3 regions of the Massilia sp. UYP34 genome follow, and region 3 is predicted to be linked to each of the others. Evidence: predicted binding sites of a transcription regulator. Region 3 holds the regulator's gene; each other region holds the start of a gene.
What was found. The regulator sigma-54, encoded in region 3, starts transcription at its own class of promoters, with help from an activator protein. The targets are predictions, from matches to a motif close to TGGCANGNAANCTGCTTT.

Region 1 (6,707 bases), on a different contig from region 3:
GCTCAGCCCGACCATCTCGATCAATGCCGCGATCTACAACCTGCTCAACAAGGACTTCGTCGACTACCGTCCTTACCAGTCGACCCCGACCGCGGCGCCGACCTATGGCAGCGTGTACGTCAACAATATGGACGGTCGTCGCCTGTGGGTGTCGATGAACGTCGACTTCTGACCATCCTCGCTCAGCGCTTCTTCTTGCCCGGCGGTGGGCAGGGAAAGCGCCGGCGCAGCTCGGCCAGCACCAGCGGCGCCGCGTTGCGTTTCAGTTCGGCCGGCTTGCGCGTCGCCTTCAGGCGGCGCACGACGGCCACGTTCAGTTCCTGCGGCAGCACGGGCCTGGCCAGGCACCATTCGCGGCCATGGCCCGCATCCTTGATGCCGTTCAGGTAGGCGTCCACCCGTCCCACCTTCTTGCGGTTGATGTAGTCGAGCTAAGTCCTGGGCTCCTTGAGGCGATGCTCGATCACTTCCTGGCCGGTCATCGCATTGAACGGATACACATAGGGAATCGAGGCCAGCGCGCCGGCCGGCATGCAGGCCGCGAGCGCCATCCAGGTGCCGGCTTTCATGGGCTCTCCTGTGGAACAATCGGCGTCCCATGGTGCGGCGGCGGCGCCCGGCGCCGCTTGCGGACCCTCAATCGTGCGCCAGCCGCAGGTCCGGCTCGGCCTCGAACACCCCCCGTCAGCTGGCGTGCGGCGACTGCGTGGCGGCGCCGGATGTGATCTAATCAACCATCGCACCGACACAGGACCCCGCATGCAAGCCAATGAATCCACCCTGCCGGCCACGCCGGCGGAACTCGACGAAGCCACCCTCGCATGGTTGCGCGAGGTGTTCCAGTACGCCCGCAAGGGCGACGCCGAACCGCTCGGCGCGCTGCTGGCCAAGGGCTTGCCGCCCAATCTGCGCAACGAGCGCGGCGACAGTCTCCTGATGCTGGCCTGCTACCACGGCCACCTCGACGCCGCGCGCGTGCTGCTGGAGCACGGCGCCGATCCGCAACTGTTGAACGACGCCTCCCAGGCGCCGCTGCACGGCGCCGCCTTCAAGGGCGACCTGGCGGTAACGACGCTCCTGCTGGACCACGGTGCCATCGCCGACCATGCGGGACCGTCCGGCAGGACCGCGCTGATGTTCGCCGCCATGTTCAACCGGGTCGACATCGCCCGCCTGCTGATCGAGCGCGGCGCCGACCCGGCGCTGCGCGATGCCGGCGGCGTCAGCGCCCACGATGCGGCGCTGCGCATGGGCGCGCCCGACACCGCGGCGCTGCTGGCGCCGGCTGCCTGATTACGCGCCTGTCAATCCCGGCGCGCCCGCCGCCGGCGCGCGAACCCGATGGCCGCCAGGCCCAGGCCGGCGAGCAGCACGCTCGACGGTTCCGGCACCTCGCCTTCGATCGACGCGCCCGCCAGGTAGCCGGTCGAACCCGAGCAGGGATCGGAGAAGTAGTTGCACCCGAATGGTTCGTCGCTGTGCGCATTCACGACCGTGAACAGGCCGCCGAGGCTCGCGATCTCGACGTGCGAGTTGCCGTCATTGGCGTAGATGTATCCGTCCAGCAGGCCGCCGGGCAGGAAGGTCAGGTTCAGCCGGATTCGATCGAAATAGTGCGCGGGCAGCTTGCGGTGGCCATAATCGATGTAATTCGCACGACCTTCGTCCGCCCACGGCTCTGCATACCAGTAGCGCAGCGACAGCAGGCTGTCCTGCCCATCGAGGCAAGGCTCGCCCAGGTCGCACATGTTCACGAAATCGAGTTCCAGCTTGCCCTGCGCGACCGCGTCGTCCGAAAACACGAGTTCCATGTTCAGGCCCGGCGGCGAGATTGGCGAAGTGCCGACCTCGTGCCAGGAATAGGTGACCGCGGCCTGCGCCGGCTGGGCCAGCAGCGCGGCCGCGAACAGGTAGGGGATGATGGGCGCCATCGACATGCTCCTTGTGGTTATTCACCTCGGGTGAGCAAATAGATGAGCAAGAAGCGGGCCAAATATGGTCGGAATGGCAACTCTTTGATTCTACGAAATATTTCCGCAGCCGCGTCAATACGTCGGCGAACCGTGTTAAATTTTTCGACAGCGCCCTCTTACGCCCAGGCGCGATCCGTCCGGCGCGACCGCCCCGGCTGAAGTGCGCCTCGCTCAGGCGGGCGTGTACCTGCGCACCACCACCGGGCGGTCGACCAGCGCCGGCAGGTCGGCCACCAGGGCGGCCATGTGGGCGCTGGCGTCGTGCAGTGCTATCGCCTCGGCATCGCGCCAGTATTCCACCATGATGAACTCGCGCGGGTCCTCGTCCGAGCGCTGCAGCTCGTACAGGATGCAGCCGGCTTCCTTGCGGGTGGCGTCGATCATCTCGTGCATGCGCGCCGCGAGCGCGGCTTCCTGGCCGGCCTTCGCGTAGAGGGTGGCGATGATCGTCACTTGCTGGCCTGGGGTGTCGTTCGGTTGCTGATCCATGATCTTCCTTGGTTTGGGATGGCGCGCCACGGTCTGGAGGTGCCTGGCGTCGCAGCAGTATAGAACGTCCCGCGCGCGGCTGCCGGCCGGCCCACGATTTCCCTTCATGCATCGGCATCCCCTATAATCGTAGCCGCCCAGGGGCGCGCCCGCGGGCAAGCTTCCACCTTTACCTAGGATTCCGATGAAAGCCCTGCCTCTTGCCGCTCTGCCTCTTGCCGCACTGCCTCTTGCCGCACTGCCCCTTGCCGTATTGCTGCTCGCCTCCGGCTCCGCGCTCGCCAATGCCAGCCCTGGCGATGCGGCGCTCCTGACCTGCCGCGCCATGACCGATGTCGCATCGCGCGTGGCCTGCTATGACGCGATCCCCGTCGGTGTGGCGAGCCCGGCGACGGCGGCCCGGGCGGCAAGCGCGCCGGCCCCGGCCGGCGCCGAGGACAATTTCGGCATGGAGGCGGTGAAGCAGCGCGAGACGCAGCCCAGCTCGGTCCAGAGCACGGTCGTCGGCAGGTTCGAGGGCTGGGGCCCGGGTTCGCGGATCCGCCTGGCCAACGGCCAGGTGTGGCGCGTCGTCGACGGCAGCGACGCGGTCCTGGCCCCGCGCGACGACGCCAAGGTCAGCATCGAACGCAATCTGTTCGGCACCATCTTCATGCGCGTGGAAGGCAGCAACGCCTCGGCCAAGGTGCGCCGCGTCGAATGATCCGTCCAGCAAATTAAGTGAGCGGGCGCGCCATATGGACGGCGCCCGCCGGATACGTGAGCAGGCCCGCATCGCCGGTCGAGCGCTCCTTGAAGCCGAGGCCGCTCCAGAAGCGCGTGCTGTCCTGCACCGAGACCAGCGCCGCATGGGTCAAGCCCCGGGACGAATCCAGGCGTCGGCCGCGGCCCAGCAGATGCGCCACCAGCGCGCGCGCCAGTCCGCGCCCGTGCGCGCGCGGATCGACCGCCAGGTCGTGCAGGTACAGGGTGTCGGCGTCCGGCGCGATCTCGAACGGCGCGCCCAGGGCGGTGACCCGTCCCAGGCGCGACGGGTAGGCGAACAGGTAGCCGCACACGCCGCCGGCATCGCACGCGGCCAGGCAGGTGGCGGCGGCCGCATCCAGCCGCGCCTTCACCACCGCCGCCGCTTCCTGCATCGCCGGCGGATAGCAGGCCGCCTGCACGCGCAGCACGGCGTCCAGGTCGGCGGGCAGCAGCGGACGGATGCGCATCGAGGTCGGGATCGGCATGGCGGGACGGTCAAAAGCGCGCATGGTAGCATGCCTGACCTGGATGCTTGACGGCGTCGGCCGCATCCCTCATTCTATATATTCTGACAACATCGCCTTGCCAGCGTCGCCGACCCGGCGGCGCCGGATACCAGAGCTGCCGCCGGCCCACCTGGCCGGTGTCGCGTGACGGACGACTACATTGCAATTTGCCCCTAACCGACAGGAATCACTCATGAGCAGCATCGCCCCGGCGCCAGCCGGCCGCATCGAATACATCCTCAACGCCAGCTGTCCGGCCGGCACCGGCATCGTCGCCGCCGTCGCGACCTTCCTCGCCGAGCGCGACTGCTATATCTGCGCGCTGGAACAGTTCGACGACGATTCGACCGCGCGCTTCTTCATGCGCGCCGTGTTTCGCCAGCAAGAAAATTCACCACCGATCGACCGTATCCGCAGCGAATTCGCCGACCTCGTCGCCGGCCGCCTCGAGATGCAGTGGAAGATGTTCGACCCGCTCGACCCGGTACGCACCGTGATCATGGTCTCCAAGACCGACCACTGCCTGGACGACCTGCTGTACCGCCGCCGCAATGGCGAACTGAACATGCAGATCACGGCGGTGGTGTCGAACCACCTCGACCTGCGCCCGATGGTCGAGCGCGAAGGCATCCGCTTCGTATTCCTGCCGGTAACCAAGGACAACAAGGCGCAGCAAGAGGCGCGCCTGCTCGAGATTGTCGAGGAGACCGGTTCCGAGCTGGTGATCCTGGCGCGCTATATGCAGATCCTGTCGGACGAGCTGGCGCGGCGCCTGGCCGGCAAGTGCATCAACATCCACCACTCCTTCCTGCCCGGCTTCAAGGGCGCCAATCCCTACCAGCAAGCCTTCGACCGCGGGGTCAAGCTGATCGGCGCCACCGCCCACTACGCCACGCCCGACCTCGACGAAGGCCCAATCATCGAACAGGTGCTGACCCGGGTCGACCACAACTACCGGGTCGACCAGCTGACCCGCGTCGGCCGCGACAACGAGTGCCTGGCGCTGGCGGCGGCGGTCAAGTTCCATATCGAGCGCCGTGTGTTTGTCGACGGCAACAAGACGGTGGTCTTCCGCGGTCCCTGAGCAAATTGGCAAGCAACCTCGGGAATAGGTGCGTCACCTAACCGTGACGCACCACCTGCACGGGTAAGGTCATGGCTTCTCATAGAGAGGAATGACCATGGAACTTCACCAGCAGTATCCGGTCCGCCTGCGTATCAACGGGCAAGACCGCGAATTCAACGTCGAGTCCTGGGTGACCTTGCTTGACCTGTTGCGCGAGCGCGCAGGCATGACCGGCACCAAGAAGGGTTGCGACCAGGGACAATGCGGCGCATGCACGGTGCTGGTGGACGGCAAGCGCATCAATTCCTGCCTGACCCTGGCGGTCATGCAGAACGGCAAGGAAATCACGACGGTCGAGGGCCTTGCCAACGGTGAAGACCTGCACCCGCTTCAGCAAGCCTTCATCGAGTGCGACGCTTTCCAGTGCGGCTACTGTACCCCGGGACAGCTGTGTTCGGCCGTGGGCCTGATGAACGAGGGCCAGGCCAGGTCGCGCGACGACGTGCGCGAACTCATGAGCGGCAATATCTGCCGCTGCGGCGCCTATCCGCAGATCGCGGACGCCGTGGTCCAGGTGATGGAGCTGCGCCGCGGCGAGCACGCGCGCGATGACGGCGACAAGCCGGCCTTTACCACCGGGGCGGTGCTGGCATGAATCCCTTCACCTTCACCCAATCGAAAGACCTCGACGCCGTGCTGGCGGCCCTGAGCGGCGGCCAGGCGCGCCCGATCGCGGGCGGCACCAACCTGCTCGACCTGATGAAGGAAGGCGTGATGCGTCCTTCGCAGCTGGTCGACATCAACGGGCTCAGGGTCGAGGGCCTGGCCCTGGACCAGGTCGCGCGTGATGCCGACGGCGGCCTGCTGCTGGGCGCCCTCGCCCGCAACGCCGACACCGCCTACGACCCGCTGGTGCGCGAGCGCTATCCGCTGCTGTCGAGCGCGATCCTGGCCGGCGCCTCGCCCCAGTTGCGCAATATGGCGAGCAACGGCGGCAACCTGATGCAGCGCACCCGCTGCGTCTACTTCTACGACGTCGGCACCGCCTGCAACAAGCGCGAGCCCGGCACCGGCTGCCCGGCCAGGGACGGCGTCAATCGCCAGCACGCGATCCTGGGCACGAGCGAAGCCTGCATCGCGACCCACCCGTCCGACATGTGCGTGGCCCTGCGCGCGCTGGATGCCACGGTGCACGTCCAGTCCAGCAGCGGCAAGCGGCAAATCCCCTTCGCCGACTTCCACCGCCTGCCGGAAGACCGTCCCGAGGTCGACAACACCCTGCAGCCGGGCGAACTGATCACCCATATCACGGTCCCGCAGGCCGACCGCTTCATCGCCCACAGCGCCTACATCAAGGTGCGCGACCGCCTGTCCTATGCCTTCGCGCTGGTGTCGGTGGCGGCCGCCCTCGACCTCGAGGCCGGCGGCGCCATCAAGGCCGCGCGCATCGCGCTGGGCGGCGTGGCCCACAAGCCGTGGCGCATCGAAGCAGCCGAACAGCAACTGGTGGGCAAGGCGGCCGGCGAGGAAGCCTTCGCCGCCGCGGCCGACGCCATCCTGCAGGGCGCGCGCGGCTACGGCCACAACGACTTCAAGCTGACGCTGGCGAAGAACGCCATCGTCCAGGCCTTGACCAGCGCCGCGCGCGGCACCGATATCGCCAGCGGCGCAGCGCAGCCCCAGGCCCGACATCCAGAGGGAGACCGAGCATGACCGACCTGATTCCAGAATTGCGCGCCCCGAGCGCGCCGGCCGGCACCGGCCGCGTCAAGAGCGGCATGTCCGTCTCGCGCGTCGACGGCCGCGCCAAGGTGACCGGCCAGGCCCAGTACGCGGCCGAAGTGTTCGCGCCCGACCTGTGCTACGGCGTAGTCGTCAGCAGCACCGTGGCCAAGGGCCGCATCACCCGCATCGACACCGTCGACG
Region 2 (6,707 bases), on a different contig from region 3:
GCCAGGTGCTCGACGCCAACGGCATCGCGCCGCTGGAGGTGCGCATCGGCGACCTGGCCGATACGCCGGCCACGGTGGAGCTATTGGCGGGCCGTATCGACGGCCTGGTGTTTGCGTCGGCGCCGGAAGCGCCGCTGATCCAGATGCTGCTGCAGACGCCCGGCGTCAAGCTGTTCGACTTCGCCCAGGCCGAGGCGTACACGCGGCGCCTGCCGTTCCTTACCCACGTGGTGCTGCCGCGCGGGATCGTCGACCTGGGACGCAATATCCCGGACCAGGATTACCACCTGATCGCGCCGACCGCGACCCTGGTGGCGCGCGAGGAAATCCATCCGGCCCTGGTGGGCCTGCTGGTGAAGGCCGCCACCGAGATCCACGGCGGGGCAGGCTGGTTCCAGCAGCAGGGCCAGTTTCCGTCGCCCAAGTACACCGAGATCCCGGTGGCGCCGGAAGCCGCGCGCTACTACCGCGACGGGCCGCCCTTCATGCAGCGCTACCTGAGCTTCTGGCTGGCCAACCTGGCCGAACGCCTGTGGGTGGTGGTGGTGGCGCTCACCGCGCTCCTGATTCCGCTGTCGAAGATCGTGCCGCCGATCTACGTGTGGCGGGTGCGCTCGCGCGTCTACCGCTGGTATGGCGAATTGCGCGCGATCGAGCAGGCGTTCGAGGACAGCGGCGCGGCGCCGGACGACAAGGTGCGCACCGACTTGCAGCGACGCCTGGACAGCCTCGAAGACCGCGTCAACCACATCTCGGTGCCGCTGGCCTACGCGGACGAACTGTACCGGCTGCGCAGCCATATCCACCTGGTGCGCGAACGCGTACGCGGCTGGCAGCAGGATGGCGCGGCCGGCGACGCGGACCGAGAAGCAGACGGAGAAGCGAACCGAGAAGCAGGCCGCGAAGCAGACCAACACGCAGCGCCGGGCCATCCGGCGCGCGGAAACGGCTGATTCGTCCGCTGCCTGCGATCCCCGGCCCGATTAGGCCCAACCCTAGCTGACCCGTTCGTTGCGACGGCGCGGGACGCCGCGCTCGTACCATGCCGGCGCCCCGGGAACGAGCGCTGCGCGCACCTCGCGGCGCAGGGTGGTGGCGGGAATCGCGTCGGCCGCCAGCCGGCGCAGGCGCCGCACGTCGGCGTGCCGGCCGCGCGCCGCCAGCACGTCCAGGATGGCGTTCACGTCCTGCACATAATTGTGGATTTCGGCCGGAATGCTGGGCGCGCCGGTGAACCGCTGGCGGCGCGCGCGGAAGGCGTCCATCAGGTAGTCGGCATGCTGGCGGATGTTTTCTTCCGGGTTCGGCATCAGGCGTTCGGCCAGCGCGGCGTCGCCGGCGGCGATCACCTGCGGCAGCACGACCCGGATGCAGGAAGCGGCCAGCGCCGGCGCCAGCGCTTCCAGCTTCACGAACAAGTCGCGCGTGCGCACCGGCTGGTCGCACGCATGGTCGATCGAGACCACGTCGAGCAGGTGGTCGCGGTTGCCCTGGCCGGCCAGCAGCAGGGCGGTATTGCGCTCGCGTACCGCTTCGAGCGCCACCGCCGCCGGCGGATGGGCCTCGGCCAGCATGGCCCAGTCGGCCAGGGCGTAGGAACGGCGCACGCCTTGCAGGGACGGGTCGTGTTCGAGCGCGTGCTCGTGGAACCAGGCCAGCGCTTGCAGCGCGGCGTCGTAGCGGCCCTGGTCGGCCAGTTCTCGCGCCGTCGCCAGGCGTTCGATGGGGGTGCTCATCCCGACACCGGGCTGCCCGCTCATGCCCCGACCCACGGCAATCCCGCCTTGCACCAGCCGCCGATCGTCTTGCGATGGCCTTCGCCATCCTTGTCGCCCTCGAAGCCCTCGAGAATGTCGAAGGCGTTCGCATAACCGAGTTCGGTCGCCACGCGGGCGCTGTGGCGCGAGCGCACGCCCGAGCGGCACAGGAACAGCAGGGTGTCGTCCTTGTTCGCCACGCGTTCGAGCTGGGCGCCGAAGTCCGGGTTCGGCACGCCGCCCGGATAGGTGGCCCACTGCACCGCCGCGTGCTGGGCGTCGGGGATGGCGACCCGGCCCACCCAGTCGCGTTCGGCATTGGTGCGCACGTCGACCAGCTTGACCTTCGGGCTGCTTTTGAGCAATTCGAACGCCTCTTGCGGGGTCACTGCACCGGCATAGGGCTGGCCTGCGCCACGTTGGCGCGCTTCCTCGAGAATATTTTCTATCGTCATAATGTTGGTTCCGTTTTTGGGCATTCGGTTGCGCTGCACCACGATGGATCAGTGTATCCTGCTCTGGAATGGTGCATCGGCATGTTTTTGCACTTGATTGGTGCATCCAGTCTGCACTGACAATCTTTCGGCAAGTCTGCCGATCGACGCGATTTTATGGGTAAACTGGCCGGTCCCCCAAGAGCGATTTATGCATGGCCTCATGCAAACGAGATGGCACGGGGTGTGTCACCAAGTTGGCATGCTTCCTGCTTCAACATGATGCAAGTTGTCGGTCTCAGGACGCGACATCCTTTTTTCAATTAGGAGATTCCGAATGGCAAAGTCCGCCGCAGATGTAATGCAACTGGTCAAGGATAACGAAGTCAAATTCGTTGATTTACGCTTCGCCGATACCCGCGGCAAGGAACAACACGTCACGGTCCCGGTGTCGCACTTCGACCTGGACAAATTCGAATCCGGCCACGCCTTCGACGGTTCGTCGATCGCCGGCTGGAAGGGTATTGAAGCCTCGGACATGCTCCTGCTGCCGGACCCGAACACCGCCAACCTCGATCCGTTCATGGAAGAGACCACGCTGTTCATGCAGTGCGACGTCATCGAACCGTCGGACGGCAAGGGCTACGACCGCGATCCGCGCTCGATCGCCAAGCGCGCCGAAGCCTACCTGAAGTCGTCGGGCATCGGCGACACCGCCTACTTCGGCCCGGAACCAGAATTCTTCATCTTCGACTCGATCCGCTGGAAGATCGACATGTCGGGCTGCTTCGTCAAGATCGATTCGGACGAATCGTCGTGGGCGACCGACAAGGAAATCGAAGGCGGCAACAGCGGCCACCGTCCGACCGTCAAGGGCGGCTACTTCCCGGTGCCACCGGTCGATTCGTTCCAGGACATGCGCTCGGAAATGTCGCTGATCCTCGAATCGATGGGCATCCCGGTCGAAGTGCACCACCACGAAGTGGCCGGCGCCGGCCAGAATGAAATCGGCACCAAGTTCTCGACCCTGGTCGAGCGCGCCGACTGGACCCAGAACATGAAGTACGTGATCTGGAACGTGGCCCACAGCTACGGCAAGACCGCGACCTTCATGCCGAAGCCGATCAACGGCGACAACGGCTCGGGCATGCACGTGCACCAGTCGATCTGGAAAGACGGCAAGAACCTGTTCGCCGGCGACGGCTATGCCGGCCTGTCGGAAACCGCGCTGTTCTACATCGGCGGCATCATCAAGCACGCACGCGCGCTGAACGCGATCACCAACCCGGGCACCAACTCGTACAAGCGCCTGGTGCCCGGCTACGAAGCCCCGGTCAAGCTGGCCTACTCGGCCCGCAACCGTTCGGCCTCGATCCGCATCCCGCACGTGGCAAACCCGAAAGGCCGCCGCATCGAGACCCGCTTCCCGGATCCGCTGGCCAACGTCTACCTGTGCTTCGCCGCGCTGATGATGGCCGGCCTGGACGGCATCCAGAACAAGATCCACCCGGGCGAAGCCGCGACCAAGGACCTGTACCACCTGCCGCCGGAAGAAGACAAGCTGATCCCGACCGTCTGCGCCTCGCTCGAGGAAGCGCTGGAAGCGCTGGACAAGGACCGCGAGTTCCTGACCCGCGGCGGCGTGTTCAGCGACAGCATGATCGATGCCTACATCGAGCTGAAGATGAACGAAGTGCAGCGTCTGCGCATGACCCCGCACCCGGCCGAATTCGACATGTACTACTCGTCGTGATCGGTTGATCAATACTGTTGTGCCTGCGCATCGCCAAGCTTGACGGCGATGCCACGAAACGCGGGGAAAGCCATGGCTTTCCCCGCGTTTTTTGTTGCTTCGGGTATAGTCGGGCGCGACTACAATGCATCTTCCCGCTGATGCAAGCTACCGAGTGATTGGAATGACAAACATCGTTTTTCACGGCGCCGTGGCCATGTTCGCCCTGCTGTTTGGCGCCTCGGCCCAGGCCCAGATCTACCGCTGTCTCGATGCCAACGGCCGCCCCCTGTACACCGACACCAAGGTCGGCAAATGCCAGCTGATCGACACCGGCTACAGCTCGCCGCCGGCTTCGGCGCCGATCCCGGCCCCGCGTTCGTCCGGCGGGTCGGGTTCGGCCAGCTCGCCGAGCCCGGCCGCCGCCAGCGCCCCGTCGGGTTTCCCGCGGGTGGACAACGTGGTGCAGCGCGCGCGCGACCAGGAGCGGCGCGACATCCTGGGCGACGAGCTGCGCATCGAGGAACGCAAGCTGGCCGACCTCAGGAAGGAATTCAACAACGGCGAGCCCGAGCGCCAGGGCAACGAGCGTAACTACGCCAAGTACCAGGCGCGGGTGGCGTCCCTGCGCGACGAGATCAACCGGACCGAACGCAATATCGAGGCGCTGCGGCGCGAGATCGGCAATATCAGATGACCCTGCCACCTTTGAACGACGCCTCCGCCTTTGACGCGGGCGATCCGGCGCGCTACGCCGGCCTCGACCTGCTGGCCTCGGCCGTGCTGCTGACCGGCGCCGACGGCGAAGTGCTGTATGCGAACGCCGCCGCCGAGAACCTGATGGAGCTGTCGCTCAAGTCGCTGCAGCGCCATCGGCTGCCCGAGCTGTTCCAGAACGGCGCCGAGCTGGCCGCCCTGATCTGCCAGGCGCTGGCCCACCATTACGCCGACCTGCGCCAGGACCTGACCCTGCAGCGCAACAACCGCGAGCCGCTGCACGTGAACAGCATCGTCAGCGCGCTGGGCGACGGCACCCTCCTGATCGAGCTGCGCGAGAACGTGCAGCAGTTGAAGCTCGACCGCGAGGAGCGCATCCTCGACCAGAGCCAGGCCAACAAGGAACTCATCCGCAACCTGGCGCACGAGATCAAGAACCCGCTGGGCGGCATCCGCGGCGCGGCGCAGTTGCTGGAACTCGAACTGCCGCCGCACCACCTGCTCGAGCTGCAGGAATACACGCAGGTGATCATCAAGGAAGCCGACCGCCTGCAAACCCTGGTCGACCGGTTGCTGGCGCCGCACCGCAAGCCCCACATCGTCGGCGACGTCAATATCCACGAGGTGTGCGAGCGGGTGCGCAGCCTGATCCTGGCCGAATTCTCGCAGGGCTTGACGATCAAGCGCGACTACGACGCCTCGATCCCGGAATTTCGCGGCGATTTCGAGCAGCTGATCCAGGTGGTGCTGAACATCGCCCACAACGCCGCCCAGGCCCTGGCGAGCCGCATGGCGCAGGGCGACGCCGAGATCACGTTACGCACCCGCGTGGCGCGCCAGGTCACCCTGGCGAAGGTTCGTTACGGGCTGGCATTAGACTTGCATATCATCGACAATGGACCGGGCATCGCGCCCGATATCCGCGACCGCATTTTCTATCCGCTCGTATCCGGGCGCGACGGCGGGAGCGGCCTCGGGCTGACGCTGGCGCAAACCTTCGTGCAGCAGCACCTGGGGGTGATCGAGTGCGAAAGCCGGCCTGGACTGACGGATTTCCGTATCCTGCTGCCCCTGCCATAAGCGCGGGCGAGCGGGGCGCCGACCAGTCCTTTATTGAATCCATGTTGCGGGAAGCACGAATACATGAAACCAATCTGGATTGTCGACGACGACGCATCGATTCGCTGGGTGCTCGAAAAAGCCCTGGCGCGCGAAAGCCTGGAGACCCGCAGCTTCGCCAACGCGCGCGAGGCCCTGACCGCCTTCGAAACCGACACCCCGCAGGTGCTGGTGTCGGACATCCGCATGCCGGGCGAATCCGGCATCGACCTGCTGCAGGCCGTCAAGGCCCGCCATCCCGGCCTGCCGGTCATCATCATCACCGCCTTCTCGGACCTCGATTCGGCGGTGTCCTCGTTCCAGGGCGGCGCCTTCGATTACCTCGCCAAACCCTTTGACATCGACAAGGCGGTGGCGCTGATCCGGCGCGCCCTGGAGGAAAGCCTGCGCGAGGCCAGCGTCGAGGCGCTGCCGGCCGAGACGCCCGAGATCCTGGGCCATGCGCCGGCGATGCAGGAGGTGTTCCGCGCCATCGGCCGCCTGTCGCAGTCGAACGTGACCGTGTTGATCACGGGCGAATCGGGGACCGGCAAGGAACTCGTGGCGCGCGCCCTGCACAAGCACAGCCCGCGCGCGCAACAGCCCTTCATTGCCCTGAACACCGCGGCGATCCCGAAGGACTTGCTGGAATCGGAACTGTTCGGCCACGAGCGCGGCGCCTTCACCGGCGCCCAGGCGATGCGGCGCGGCCGCTTCGAGCAGGCCGAGGACGGCACGCTGTTCCTGGATGAAATCGGCGACATGCCGTTCGATCTGCAGACCCGGCTGTTGCGCGTGCTGTCCGACGGCCACTTCTACCGCGTGGGCGGCCACCAGCCGGTGAAAGCCAATGTGCGCGTGATCGCCGCCACCCACCAGAACCTCGAGCAGCGCGTGCGCGACGGATTGTTCCGCGAAGATTTGTATCACCGCCTGAACGTGATCCGCCTGCGCCTGCCGAGCTTGCGC
Region 3 (6,707 bases):
ATCGTGATGAAGAACAGCCCCAGCAGCACGTCGCGGAACGGCTTGATGTCTTCTTCCACCTGGTGTTTATAGGGCGTCTCGGAGATCAGCATGCCGGCGACGAAAGCGCCCAGGGCCAGCGACAGGCCGGCCTGCTCGGTGATCCAGGCCGCGCCCAGCGTCACCAGCAAGAGGTTGAGCATGAACAGCTCCTGCGAGCGGCGCTTGGCGACGATGGTGAACCAGCGCCCCATCAACTTCTGGCCGAAGAACAGCAGCAGGGCCAGCACCAGCGCCGCCTTGAGCGCTTCCACTCCAAGGGTGATCGCCAGGTCTTCCGGGTCGCGCGCCAGCGCCGGAATCATGATCAGGAGCGGCACCACCGCCAGGTCCTGGAACAGCAATATGCCGACGATGCGCCGCCCATGCCCGCTGTCGAGCTCGAGCCGCTCGGTGAGCAGCTTGACGACGATGGCGGTCGAGGACATCGCCAGCGCGCCGCCCAGCGCGAAGGCGGCCTGCCAGCCGAGCGGTATGCCGGGCAGGAACCAGGCCGCCAGCAACCCGATCCCCATGGCGGCCAAGATCGTCGCCATCACCTGGGCCAACCCCAGCCCGAACACGATGCGCCGCATCGCGCGCAGCTGCCCGAGCGAGAACTCCAGGCCGATCGAGAACATCAGGAACACGATCCCGAACTCGCCCAGCGCATGGGTGGTGGGGCTGTCCTCGGCCAGGGCCAGGGCGTGCGGGCCGATCAACACGCCGACGGCGAGGTAGCCGAGCATCGGCGGCAGTTGCAGGCTGCGGAAGGCGACCACGCCGAGGACGGCGCAGCCCAGCAGGAGCAGGGTGAGTTCAAGGCCGGAATGCATTGGCGCGATACGCGATGAGCGGTAACTGTTGATCTTATGGCATGCGCCCTATGTGGCGCGGAAGGTGCTTGTCATCGTTTGTTACGACTGGCAAGTTTTTTGCTTTCCCAATTCGTTTATACTTCCAAAATGAGTGTAACCGATGAAAAAATAATGCCGAAAAGTTTTGACGAGACCCTGGCCCGGCGCGTCCTGGCTCTGGGTCGCGACACGCTGTCGATCGAAGCGGACGCCATCCGCGCGCTGCAGGCGCGCCTGGGCGACGACGACAGTTTCGTGAACGCCGCGCAACTAATCATGGCTTGCGACGGTCGCGTGGTGGTGTCCGGAATGGGCAAGTCGGGCCACATCGGCCGCAAGATCGCCGCCACCCTGGCGTCTACCGGCACCCCGGCCTTCTTCATGCACCCGGGCGAAGCCGCGCACGGCGACCTGGGCATGGTCACCAAAAACGACGTCGTGATCGCGATTTCCAATTCGGGCGAATCGTCCGAGATCCTCGATATCCTGCCGGCCGTGAAACGCCTTGGCGCGCGCGTGATCGCCATGACCGGCAAACCCGCCTCGCGCCTGGCCAGGCTGGCCGACGTGCACCTGAACATCGCGGTGGACAAGGAAGCCTGCCCGCTCAACCTGGCGCCGACCACCAGCACCACCGTGACCCTCGCCATGGGCGATGCGCTGGCCGTGGCGCTGCTCGACGCGCGGGGTTTCCGCGAACAGGACTTCGCGCTGTCGCATCCGGGCGGCGCGCTGGGCCGGCGCCTGCTGACGCACGTGCGCGACGTGATGCGCAGCGGCGACGCGGTGCCGAGCGTCACCCCCGACACCCCGCTGGTCGAAGCGCTGCTCGAGGTCACCCGCAAGGGCCTCGGCATGACCGCCGTCGTCGACCCCGAAGGCCGTCCGGTGGGCGTGTTCACCGACGGCGACCTGCGCCGCGTGATCGAGCGCATGCACGACTTTTCGAACATCCAGATCCGCGACGTCATGCACGTCAACCCGCGCCGCGTGCGGCCCGACCAGCTGGCGGTCGACGCCGTCGCCGTGATGGAGGAATTCCGCATCAACCAGATGCTGGTGGTCGACGACGACGACCGCCTGGTCGGCGCGCTGCACATCCACGACCTGACCCGCGCCAAGGTGATCTGATGAGCGACACGTTTATCCCGGCCATCACCCCATTGGCCCACATGGAACGCGCCGCGCGCGTGAAGGTCATGATCTTCGACGTCGACGGCGTGCTGACCGACGGCAGCCTGACCTACGGCCCGGAAGGCGAAGTCACCAAGACCTTCAACGTGCTCGACGGCCTGGGCATCCAGCTGCTCAACAAGACCGGCGTCCAGACCGCGATCATCAGCGCGCGCCTGTCGCCGATCGTCGTCAAGCGCGCGGCCGATCTCGGCATTTCGCACGTCCACCAGGGCATCCATGACAAGCGCATCGGCTTCGCCAAGCTCCTGGCGGCCACGGGCTTCACCGCCGAGCAGTGCGGCTACATCGGCGACGACGTGATCGACCTGCCGCTGTTCGCGCGCGTCGGCTTCGCCGTCGCGGTGCCGTCCGGCCACCCCGAAGTGCAGCACCGCGCGCACTACGTGACGAAAAACGCCGGCGGCCGCGGCGCGGTGCGCGAGGTGTGCGATCTCGTGATGCGCGCCCAGGGCACCTACGACCAGGCGCTCGCGCCGTACTTCGCCTGAGGCCACCCAGCATGGCTACCATCGTCCAGAACAAGCGTACCGCGCACCGCTGGAATCTCCTTGCGATGATCGTGATCGGCACCTTCTTCGCCTTCGGCAGCTTCTGGCTGCTGCAGCTGATGCAGGCCTCCGACATCGATGCCCAGCTGGGAGGGCCGCCGGACGAACCGGACTACATCGTCGAGAACTTTTCCTTCGTGCGCATGACCGAGAACGGCCAGCCGAGCTACCTGGTGTCGGGCAAGCGCCTGGCGCATATTCCGAACGGCGACGTGTCGCACGTCGACGCGCCGGTGCTGCGCGGCGTCGAGCCGGGCCGCCCGCCGATGACGGTGGTGGCGAAGAACGCGCAAATCCATCACCAGGAGCACCGGGTCGAGCTGATCGGCGACGTCGACCTGCAGCGCCCCAAGACCGCGCAGAGCGAATCGCTGCACGTGCGCACCCAGGCGCTTACCGTGCTGCCCGACGAAGAAATCCTGAAGACCGATCTGCCGATCGACATGCAGCTTGGCGCCTCCAACGTCAAGGGCACCGGCATGGTCGCCAATAATGCGACCATGCAGCTGCACCTGTCCAGCCGCGGCCAGATCGTCTATCCGCCACGCCAGCGCTGATTCCCCGCACCAGCGCCGCGTGCCAACCCGAGACCCTTAACCGACCATGAAAAAACTACTTGCCGCCGTTTTCCTTTCCCTGCTGTCGCTGACCGCGGCCGCCGAGCGCGCCGATTCGCTCAAGGAGGCAGTCATCAACTTCGACTCGCTCGACGTCGACGAGGTGACCGGCACCCGCATCCTGACCGGCAACGTGGTCCTGACCCGCGGCACCCTGGTGCTCAAGTCCGACCGCGCCCTGGTCAAGGAAAGCCCGGAAGGCTATATGAGCGTGACCCTCACCGCCGCCGGCGGCAAGGTCGCCACCTTCCGCCAGAAGCGCGACGGTGGTTCCGACCTGTGGGTCGACGGCCAGGCCGAGCGCATCGAGTACGACGAGCGATCGGAACTGGTGCGCCTGTATTCCAACGCCGTCGTGCGCGAACTGGAAGGCGCGCGCATGACCAACCAGATCACCGGCCCGTTCATCTCCTACGACAACCGCAAGGAAGTGGCCACGGTGCGTAACGACACCAGCGGCCAGAGCAAGGTTGGCGGCGGCCGCGGCACCCTGATCCTGGCGCCCAAGCGCGCACCAGGCGGAGGCGCCCAATGACGGCGATTCCGATGGAGCTGGACGATTGCAGCACCCTGGTCGTCAAGGGCCTGCAGAAAAGCTATGGCAAGCGCCTGGTGGTGCGCGACGTGTCGCTGCAGGTCGAGTGCGGCGAGGTGGTCGGCCTGCTGGGCCCGAACGGCGCCGGCAAGACCACGTCGTTCTACATGATCGTGGGCCTGGTGCCGTCGGACGCCGGCTCGATCGACATCAACGGCACCGACATCACCAGCCTGCCGATCCACCGCCGCGCCGTATTGGGCCTGTCCTACCTGCCGCAAGAGGCGTCGGTGTTCCGCAAGCTGACGGTGGAAGAGAACATCCGCGCCGTGCTCGAGCTGCAAAAGGACAATGGCAAGCCGCTGTCGAAAGACCAGATCAACGAGCGCCTCGACACCCTGCTGGCCGACCTGCAGATCGAGAAGCTGCGCGAGAATCCGGCGCTGTCGCTGTCGGGCGGCGAGCGCCGCCGCGTGGAGATCGCGCGCGCGCTGGCGACCAATCCGCGCTTCGTGCTGCTGGACGAACCGTTCGCCGGCGTCGACCCGATCGCCGTGATCGAGATCCAGCGCATCGTGCGCTTCCTGAAAGAGCGCCGGATCGGTGTCTTGATCACCGACCACAACGTGCGCGAGACGCTTGGCATCTGCGACCGCGCCTACATCATCAACCAGGGCGCGGTGCTTGCCTCCGGCCGTCCTGACGACATCATCGCGGACGAGTCGGTGCGCCGCGTGTACCTGGGTGAACACTTCCGCATGTGAGCGACGCCTAGATGAAACAGTCCCTGCAACTTCGCACTTCGCAGCACCTCGCGCTCACGCCGCAACTGCAGCAGTCGATCCGGTTGCTGCAGCTGTCGACGCTCGAACTGCACCAGGAGATCGAGCAGATACTGGGCGATAACCCCTTGCTCGAGCGGCTCGACGATCCGCTCGACCGTTCGGTGCGTTTGCTGGCCGATGGCGCCATCAACAATGCGCCCGCCAATGGCGAAGCGCCGCCGGCGCCCGGCCAGCAGGCCGAGGGCCAGGACGCGCCGGCGCAGGAGGGCGAGAGCCTCGAGAGCGGCGCCGACAACGATCGCGTTGATGCTGACTGGAGCGAGGGCGGCGCGCCGTCGTCCGGCGGCGGCGAGGACGAGGACGGCCGCCCGCAGCTGGAAGCCTGCGCCATCACCCTGCGCGAACACCTGATGGAGCAGGTGCGCGAAGCCACCTTGTCGGTGCGCGACCGTGCGCTCGCCGAGCTGGTGATCGATGCGCTGGACGACAACGGCTATCTCGACGAGCCGCTCGACGAGATCCACGCGCGGCTGCCCGAAGAACTCGAGATCGAGATCGACGAGCTGCGCTGCGCGCTGGCGCTGGTGCAGAGCATGGACCCGGTGGGCGTCGGCGCGCGCAGCGCGTCCGAGTGCCTGGCGCTGCAGATCCGGCGCATGCCGGGCGTGCCAATGGTCACGCGGCGCATGGCCCTGACCATCGTCGAAGGTTACCTGACCTGGTTCGCCCAGCGCGAATACAGCAAGCTGAAAAAAGCGCTCGACTGCGACGACGAAGACTTGCGCGAGGTGCAGGCCGTGGTGCGCCAGTGTAATCCGCATCCGGGTGCGGTCTTCGCCTCGAACGTGTCGGACTACGTGGTGCCGGACGTGATCGTGCGCCGCGCCAAGAGCGGCTGGGCGGTCACCCTGAACCCGGACGTGATGCCGCGCCTGCGCGTGAACAGCCTGTATGCCAGCCTGCTCAAGCAAGGCAAGAGCGAAGCGCAGATGGGCGCGCAGCTGCAGGAAGCGAAGTGGCTCATCAAGAACATGCGCCAGCGGTTCGACACCATCCTGCGCGTGGCGGAGGCGATCGTCGAGCGCCAGCGCAACTTTTTCTCCCACGGCGCGGTTGCCATGCGGCCCCTTGTTTTACGCGAGATAGCTGATACACTAGGCCTACACGAGAGCACAATTTCTCGTGTCACAACCCAGAAATACATGCTGACCCCGCACGGCATGTTTGAGTTGAAGTATTTCTTCGGTAGCCACGTTGCCACCGAGGCGGGAGGCGAAGCATCCTCGACGGCAATCCGTGCGCTCATCGCACAATTGACAGGAGCAGAAGACCCTAGGAACCCATTATCCGACAGCAAGATCGCGGAGATGCTCGGGGAACAAGGCATGGTCATTGCGCGCCGGACGGTTGCAAAATACCGTGAAGCCCTCAAGATACCCCCTGTAAGCCTCCGCAAGTCCTTGTAACTGCGCCGTCCACACCCGTCGTGCCTTGTCGCGTTGGTGTGGTCCACACGGTGCATCATTTTCAAAGGAGTGTGTATGAACCTCACAATCAGTGGCCATCATCTCGAAGTGACCCCCGCCATCCGTGAATACGTTCAGAATAAGCTCGAGCGCATCATTCGCCATTTCGACCAGGTGATCGACACCCATGTCTTCCTGGCCGTCGACAACCTCACTGAAAAAGAAAAAAGGCAGAAAGCAGAGATCAACGTCCAGGTGTCGGGCAAGACCCTGCACGTGGCAAGCGTCGCGCAAGACCTGTACGCGGCGATCGATACGCTGATGGATAAGCTGGACCGACAGATCCTCAAACACAAGCAAATGCTGAAGGACCATAGCCGTACTTCGATCAAGCGCCTGCCGGAGCGTGGCAGCGAAGAGGCCGCTGCCGCCTGACCAGGCGCAGGGCTCACACCAGCTAAGGGCGTCTGAGGGGACGCCCTTTTTGCATCCGCCTTTCCGGTTTTACCCGCAGCGCGTGTTCGGTAAAATGCAGGTCTCTCCATGATGGATCACCCCATGACCGACCATGTCCTGACCCGCATCGCCAACCGCACCGGCATCATCACCCTGGACCGCCCGAAGGCGCTCAATTCGCTGTCGCTCGCGATGGTGCGCGCGCTGACCGTGGCGCTGCGCGCCTGG

Region 1: the regulator sigma-54 is predicted to act here: its motif matches at 1,975-1,992, upstream of ACZ9AQ_RS05825 (PEP-CTERM sorting domain-containing protein).
Region 2: the regulator sigma-54 is predicted to act here: its motif matches at 2,450-2,467, upstream of glnA (type I glutamate--ammonia ligase).

Annotation. Positions count from the first base shown of each region.
Region 1 is NZ_JBWBRF010000002.1:550,197-556,903, reverse strand. Features, by position in the region: gene ACZ9AQ_RS05845 (TonB-dependent receptor domain-containing protein) at 1-172, shown strand, start outside; gene ACZ9AQ_RS05840 (Rap1a/Tai family immunity protein) at 183-407, opposite strand; gene ACZ9AQ_RS05835 (hypothetical protein) at 432-569, opposite strand; gene ACZ9AQ_RS05830 (ankyrin repeat domain-containing protein) at 760-1,293, shown strand; gene ACZ9AQ_RS05825 (PEP-CTERM sorting domain-containing protein) at 1,305-1,931, opposite strand; gene ACZ9AQ_RS05820 (putative quinol monooxygenase) at 2,145-2,462, opposite strand; gene ACZ9AQ_RS05815 (hypothetical protein) at 2,647-3,165, shown strand; gene ACZ9AQ_RS05810 (GNAT family N-acetyltransferase) at 3,179-3,718, opposite strand; gene purU (formyltetrahydrofolate deformylase) at 3,909-4,799, shown strand; gene ACZ9AQ_RS05800 ((2Fe-2S)-binding protein) at 4,897-5,436, shown strand; gene ACZ9AQ_RS05795 (FAD binding domain-containing protein) at 5,433-6,494, shown strand; gene ACZ9AQ_RS05790 (xanthine dehydrogenase family protein molybdopterin-binding subunit) at 6,491-6,707, shown strand, end outside.
Region 2 is NZ_JBWBRF010000018.1:41,499-48,205, reverse strand. Features, by position in the region: gene ACZ9AQ_RS20275 (TAXI family TRAP transporter solute-binding subunit) at 1-953, shown strand, start outside; gene ACZ9AQ_RS20270 (hypothetical protein) at 996-1,736, opposite strand; gene ACZ9AQ_RS20265 (rhodanese-like domain-containing protein) at 1,757-2,212, opposite strand; gene glnA (type I glutamate--ammonia ligase) at 2,529-3,944, shown strand; gene ACZ9AQ_RS20255 (DUF4124 domain-containing protein) at 4,108-4,620, shown strand; gene glnL (nitrogen regulation protein NR(II)) at 4,617-5,720, shown strand; gene ntrC (nitrogen regulation protein NR(I)) at 5,784-6,707, shown strand, end outside.
Region 3 is NZ_JBWBRF010000001.1:44,294-51,000, reverse strand. Features, by position in the region: gene ACZ9AQ_RS00250 (monovalent cation:proton antiporter family protein) at 1-854, opposite strand, end outside; gene ACZ9AQ_RS00245 (KpsF/GutQ family sugar-phosphate isomerase) at 984-2,006, shown strand; gene ACZ9AQ_RS00240 (KdsC family phosphatase) at 2,006-2,560, shown strand; gene lptC (LPS export ABC transporter periplasmic protein LptC) at 2,572-3,177, shown strand; gene lptA (lipopolysaccharide transport periplasmic protein LptA) at 3,224-3,772, shown strand; gene lptB (LPS export ABC transporter ATP-binding protein) at 3,784-4,536, shown strand; gene ACZ9AQ_RS00220 (RNA polymerase factor sigma-54) at 4,548-6,023, shown strand; gene hpf (ribosome hibernation-promoting factor, HPF/YfiA family) at 6,099-6,458, shown strand; gene ACZ9AQ_RS00210 (enoyl-CoA hydratase/isomerase family protein) at 6,582-6,707, shown strand, end outside.